2 regions of the Dactylosporangium salmoneum genome follow, and region 2 is predicted to be linked to the other one. Evidence: predicted binding sites of a transcription regulator. Region 2 holds the regulator's gene; the other holds the start of a gene.
The links. The regulator HrcA, encoded in region 2, represses chaperone genes, less so after heat shock. The targets are predictions, from matches to a motif close to GGTTNGCACNCTCNNNNNGAGNGTGCNAACC.
Positions count from the first base shown of each region.

Region 1: groES (co-chaperone GroES) is a predicted target of HrcA. The motif match lies at 1,394-1,424, and genes of this name have one in related genera.

Region 1 covers NZ_BAAARV010000058.1:178,372-181,781, reverse strand. Annotated here, with positions in the region: gene groL (chaperonin GroEL) at 1-906, opposite strand, end outside; gene groES (co-chaperone GroES) at 1,002-1,316, opposite strand; gene ABD352_RS30945 (THUMP-like domain-containing protein) at 1,513-2,718, shown strand; gene ABD352_RS30940 (hypothetical protein) at 2,678-3,410, opposite strand, start outside.
Region 2 covers NZ_BAAARV010000034.1:21,385-24,794, forward strand. Annotated here, with positions in the region: gene hemW (radical SAM family heme chaperone HemW) at 1-111, shown strand, start outside; gene ABD352_RS23590 (DUF4870 domain-containing protein) at 169-750, opposite strand; gene hrcA (heat-inducible transcriptional repressor HrcA) at 935-1,957, shown strand; gene dnaJ (molecular chaperone DnaJ) at 1,984-3,108, shown strand.

The sequences.
Region 1 (3,410 bases), on a different contig from region 2:
CTCCGGGGCGACCAGCTCGGCGCCGGTCAGGATCGAGATGTCCTGCAGCATCGCCTTGCGGCGGTCGCCGAAGCCGGGCGCCTTGACCGCAACGATCTTGAAGGTCTTGCGGATGGCGTTCACGACGAGGGTGGACAGGGCCTGGCCCTCGACGTCCTCGGCGATGATCAGCAGCGGCTTGTTGTTCTGGACGATCTTCTCCAGGAGGGGCAGCAGCTCCTCGATGGCGGAGATCTTCTGGGTGGTGATCAGGACGTAGGTGTCCTCGAGGACGGCCTCCTGGGCCTCCGCGTCGGTCACGAAGTGCGGCGACACGAAGCCCTTGTCGAACTGCATGCCCTCGGTGACCTCGAGCTCGGTCGTGAGGGTCGAGCCCTCCTCGACCGTGATGACGCCGTCGCGGCCGACCCGCTCCATCGCCGAGGCGATGAGGTCGCCGATGGTGGCGTCCTGCGCGGAGATGGTGGCAACCTGCGCGATCTCGGTGTGGCTCGCGACCGGGGTGGCCTTGTCCTTGAGCGCCTTCACGACCGCGGCCGAGGCCGCGTCGATGCCGCGCTTGAGCCCGGCCGGGTTGGCGCCGGCGGTCACGTTGCGCAGGCCCTCACGGACGAGCGCCTGGGCCAGGACCGTGGCGGTGGTGGTGCCGTCGCCCGCCACGTCGTTGGTCTTGGTGGCGACCTCCTTGACCAGCTGCGCGCCAAGGTTCTCGTACGGGTTGGCGAGCTCGATCTCCTTGGCGATCGTCACGCCGTCGTTGGTGATGGTGGGGGCACCGAACTTCTTGTCCAGGACGACATTGCGCCCCCGGGGGCCGAGCGTGACCTTGACCGTGTCGGCCAGGCGGTTGACGCCGTGCTCCAGAAGGTGGCGCGCCTCGTCGGAGAAGCTCAGGATCTTCGCCATGCTTGTTGGATTCCCTTCAAAGCGACACCGCCCCGGCCGCCGGGCGACTGACGCACGGGTCCGGGGCGGTGGCCACTGCTTCTAGTGAAGAAAGGTCACTTCTCGATGACAGCGAGCACGTCGCGGGCGGAGAGCACCAGGTACTCCGCGCCGGCGTACTTGACCTCGGTGCCGCCGTACTTCGAGTAGATGACGGTGTCGCCGACCTTGACGTCGATCGGCACCCGGTTGCCCTTGTCGTCGATGCGACCCGGGCCCACCGCGATGACGGTGCCCTCCTGGGGCTTCTCCTTCGCGGTGTCCGGAATGACGATGCCCGAGGCGGTGGTCGTCTCAGCCTCGTTGGCCTGGACCAGGATGCGGTCCTCGAGCGGCTTGATCGCAACCTGCGTCGCGGTAGTCACGGGCATACCCTCCTGGGGTATCGAGCTTGCTCATCTTGTAGCCCGGTAGAGCCGTCGTCGCGGGTGCCGGCCCCGGCCGGGTTGACTGGCACCCTCGACACGAGAGTGCTAATCGGAGGTTATGTCGGCGGCTAGCACTCCGTCAACTAGAGTGCCAAACACGCCGCGAAATCACCCCGCGATCATTGCGCATAATCGGCTTGTGGAGCTCGACGACCTACTGGCGCTGGACACCGAGGCCGGGCGGGCGGCGCTGGCCGCGGCCGCCGAGCAGCCCGAGGACGATCCGCTGGCCGCGGCCTCGGCGCTGCGGGCCCGCGGGTTCGCGCCGGCCCTGGCTGCGGCCGCGCTGACCCAGGCCGGGCTCCGGCGCAAGGCGGCCGCCAAGTTCGGCCCCGACGCCGCCGTGATGCTCTTCACGCGGGCGGGGCTGGAGCAGGCCACCCGGGCCGCCGTCGCCCGTCGCCGGGCCGCCCGGCTGGCCGCCGCCGGGGCGCGCCGGGTCGCCGACCTCGGCTGCGGGGTCGGCGCCGACACCATCGCCTTCGCCAGGGCGGGACTGCAGGTCCTGGCCGTCGACGCCGCCGCCGCCACGGCCGCCGTCGCGGAGGCCAACGTCCGCGCGCTGCGATTGGCCGATTCGGTACGCGTACAAGCCCGCGACGCCACGGAGCTGGACCTCGCCGAGTTCGACGCCGTCTTCTGCGACCCGGCCCGCCGCACGACGGGCGGCCGCCGGGTGTTCGACCCCCGCGCCTACTCCCCGCCGTGGGACTTCGTCGCCGCCCTGCCGGGCCGGGTGCGGTACGCCGTGCTCAAGCTCGCCCCGGGCATCGACCACGCGCTGCTGCCCGAGGGCACGGAGGGCGAGTGGGTGTCGGTCGACGGCGACGTGGTCGAGGCGGCCGCGTGGTGCGGGCCGCTGGCGAAGGCCCCGCGCCGGGCGACGGTCCTGCGCGGCGGGGAGGCGTCCGAGCTCACCGGCTCCGGCGAGGAGCGCGCCCCGGCCGGCCCGGTCGGCGGCTACCTGCACGACCCCGACGGCGCCGTCGTGCGGGCCCACCTGGTGGCCGAGCTCGCCGAGTCGCTGGGCGGCACGCTGCTGGACCCCGAGATCGCGTACGTCACGACGCCGGACGCGGCGCCGAGCCCCTTTGCCCGGCAGTACGAAATCCTCGAACGCCTGCCGATCGCCCTCAAGAAGCTGCGGGCCGCGCTGCGCGCCCTCGACGTCGGCGCGCTGCAGATCCTCAAGCGCGGCTCCGCACACGACGTCGAGGACCTGCGCCGCCAGCTGCGACTGGAGGGCTCGCGGTCGGCCGCGCTGGCGCTGACCAGGATCAACGGCGAGCACGCCGCGCTGCTGCTCAGACCAGCGGGTGGCCCAGGCGCCGCTCCAGATCGGTGAGGACGTCCTCGGCCAGCAGGTCCGGGCTGCGCAGGCCGAGCTGGCCCATGAGCCGGCGGCCGGTGTCGCGGCACATCTCGTACGTCAGCCGGTCATTGAGCCACCGCAGCCACTCGACGATGTCGTTGACGTAGAAGGCCACGCTCTGCTCGGAGTTGCGCTGCCGCCGCTCCTCGGCCACCACCAGCAGGGCCGCCGCCAGGCGCTTGCGCGGGAAGTCGTGGCCGGCCAGGGCGTCGGCGACGGCATCGGCCCGGTGCCGGGGCGCGGTCGGCGACACCGTCAGCTTCGGGAACGGCGGCTCGCCGGCCGGCCAGACCTGTGCGCTGCGCGGCACGAACTCGGGCTCGAGCACCACGTCGACCCGGGAGGCGTGGCCGGGGTCGTCGACGGCGACGAGCACCCGCGGGCCGTAGCCGCTGACCTTGATGACGTACCGCGACGCACCGCCGCCCTCCTCGACGCAGAACTTGGCGTCGGGCAGCTTGAGCACCCCGTCGAAGACAAGCCGGCCGACCCGCGGGCCCGCGCCCTGCCAGAGCCGCACCCGCACCGGCCCGACCTGCGGCCGCGCGGCGATGCGCACGTGGTGCTCGGTCGCGGTGACCGCGCCGTCGCCGTCGAACACCGAAAGGTCGACGGCGTTCGTGGCGCCCAGGAACAGGTGGCCGGGGCCGAGGTACAACTGGACC
Region 2 (3,410 bases):
GACTGCCTCGCCGACGGGCAGCTGGAGGCGGGGGCGTTCGCGGCGGGCCGGGCCGTGCTCACCCTGCGCGGCCGGCTGCTCGCCGACCACGTGGCCCGGGCACTGACGTGAACATATGCGGGGCGGTCGCCTCCGAGGTTGGCGACCGCCCCGAGATGACTGCGGGTCTTACTTGATCAGGCGCAGGGTGGCCGGGTAGCGGTACAGCTCACCGTTGTTGGCCTTCATGCCGCCGAGGATGCACATGACGACGACGTAGATCCACAGCAGGAGCGGCACGAAGATCAGGATGATCGTGCAGGCCCCGATGATCCACGTGATGATCAGCGCGATCCCGTAGGTGATCTGGAAGTTGAGCGCCTCGTTGGCGTGCGCCTTGACCGTCGGCGACTCGTTGCCCTTCACGAGCAGCGCGATGAGCGGGGCGATGAAGCCGACCAGGATGCCGCCGAAGTGGGCGATGAGCGCCCACGTCTTCTCGTCGCTGTTGTTGTAGCCGACGGGGGCCGGGCCGCCCATGCCGGGCGCGCCGTACTGCCCCGGCTGCTGGTACCCGGGCTGCTGATACCCGGGCTGCTGGTAGCCCGGCTGCTGGTACCCGGGCTGCTGGTACCCGGGCTGCTGGTAACCCCCGCCGGAGGTCGGCGGCGGCGTGTACCCGCCACCCGAGACGGGCGGCTGGGGCGGGTACCCGGAGTTGGGGTCCGACGGCATGCCGTATTCCCCCGGGGGACGAGGTGGTTCTGTCATGGGGGTCACGGTAGGTGCATCGATCAAGTGGCGCCAGCGACACGACATGACGTCTTTTAGACATCTTTTGCCCAGTCCAGCGGCCATGCCGTCTATCGTGCGCGAAACGATCATCGCGTGCCCCCGCGCGACTGACGTAGACTGGCACTCACTAGTTGGGAGTGCCAGTCGACGAGGAGGTGCCATGGCCCTTGACGAGCGCAAGCTGGAAGTGCTGCGCGCCATCGTCGAGGACTACGTCGCCACCCAGGAACCGGTCGGCAGCAAGGCGCTGGTCGAGCGGCACAACCTTCGGGTTTCCCCGGCGACGGTCCGCAACGACATGGCCGTGCTGGAGGAGGAGGGGTACATCAGGCAGCCGCACACCAGTGCGGGCCGGGTGCCCACCGACGCCGGCTACCGGCTCTTCGTCGACAAGCTCTCCAGGGTCAAGCCGCTCAGCCAGGCCGAGCGCCGGGCGATCGAGCGGTTCCTGATCGGGGCGGTCGACCTCGACGACGTCGTGCACCGCACGGTCCGGCTGCTCGCGCAGCTCACCCGGCAGGTCGCCGTGGTGCAGTACCCGAGCCTGTCCCGGGCCAGCGTGCGGCACTTCGAGCTGGTGCCGATCTCCACCACCCGGCTCATGGTCGTGATGATCGCCGAGACGGGCCGCGTCGAGCAGCGCCTGGTCGACCTGCCCGGCCCGATCCTCGCCGACGAGGTGACGGAGCTGCGGCGGCTCATCAACGAGAAGCTGGTGGGCAAGCGGCTGGTCGACACCCCACCGCTGGTCGCGGCGTTGGTCGAGGAGGCCGCGCGGAGCCTGCGACCGCCGATGACGGCGCTGTCGACGGTGCTGCTGGAGACGCTGGTCGAGCGGTCCGAGGAGCGCATCGCGCTCGCCGGCACCGCCAACCTGGCCCGCGGCGGCCTGCTGGACTTCCAGGGCTCGCTGCGGCCGATCCTCGAGGCGCTCGAGGAGGAGGTCATCCTGCTCAAGCTCTTCGGCGAGGTGGAGCCCAGCATGACGCGGGTCCGCATCGGCGACGAGAACGAGATCGAGGACCTGCGCACCGCGTCGATCGTGGCCACCGGCTACGGTCCGGGCACCATGGTTGTCGGCGGCATGGGCGTTCTCGGCCCGACCCGGATGGACTACCCCGGGAACATCGCGACCGTACGCGCCGTGGCACGCTACGTCGGCGACCTGCTGGCACAGAGTTGACATCTATCTCAGGGGCATAGGACTCAGTGGCGAAGGACTATTACGGGATTCTCGGCGTCAAGCGAGACTCCACGGCCGATGAGATCAAGCGGGCCTACCGTCGGTTGGCCCGCGAATTCCACCCGGACGTCAATCCCGACCCGGCGGCGCAGGAGAAGTTCAAGGAAATCAACGCCGCGTACGAGGTCCTGTCCGACCCGCGCAAGCGCGAGATGGTCGACCTGGGCGGCGACCCGCTCGCCCCGAACGGTGGCGGGGCCGGTCCCGCCGGCGGCGCGTTCGTCGGCTTCCAGGACATCATGGACGCCTTCTTCGGCACCCAGTCCGCCCGCGGGCCCCGCCCGCGCGTGCGCCCGGGCGCCGACGCGATCCTGCGCCTCGACCTCGACCTGCACGAGACGGCCTTCGGCGTCGAGGCGCCGATCCAGGTCGACACCGCCATCGTGTGCAACACCTGCCAGGGCGCCGGCACCTCGCCGGGCACCCACCTGCAGACCTGCGAGATCTGCCAGGGCCGCGGTGAGGTCCAGTCGGTGCAGCGCACCTTCCTGGGCCAGGTCGTGTCCGCCCGCCCCTGCTCCGCCTGCCAGGGCTTCGGCACGGTCATCCCGCACCCGTGCGCGACCTGCGGCGGCGACGGCCGGGTCCGCACCCGCCGCCAGCTGACCGTGAAGATCCCCTCCGGCGTCGAGGACGGCATGCGCATCCGCCTCGCCCAGCAGGGCGAGGTCGGCCCCGGCGGCGGCCCGCCCGGCGACCTCTACGTCGAGATCCATGAGCGCCCGCACGACGTGTACTCGCGCAAGGACGACGACCTGCACTGCCGCGTCACCGTGCCGATGACCGCCGCCGCCCTCGGCACCCGCCTGACCATCAAGACCCTCGACGGCGAGGAGACGGTCGACGTGAAGGCCGGCACCCAGCCGACCTCGACGCTGCGCATCCGTGGCAAGGGCGTGCCGCACCTGCGCGGCGCCGGCCGGGGCGACCTCTACGTCCACCTCGACGTGCGCACCCCGACCCGCCTGGAGCCGGAGCAGGAGCGCCTCCTGCGCGAGTTCGCCCGCAGCCGCGGCGAGGAGGTCGCCGAGCTGTCCAAGCAGGGCGGCTTCTTCTCCCGGATGCGCGACGCCTTCAACGGCCACGCGTGAGCGGTCCGGAGCGAAGCGGAGGGGCCGCTCACCATAAGTTCAGCTTGTTCGCGGCGTCGCCGGAGCTTGCGGAGGTGGCGTCGTGAGCGGTCCGGAGCGAAGCGGAGGAGCCGCTCACCATAAGCTCAGCCTGTTCGCGACGTCGCCGGAGCTTGCGGAGGTGGCGTCGTGAGCGGTCCGGAGCGAAGCGGAGGGGCCGCTCACCATAAGTTCAGCCTGTTCGCGACGTCGCCGGAGCTTGCGGAGGTGGCGTCGTGAGCGGTCCGGAGCGAAGCGGAGGGGCCGCTCACCATAAGTTCAGC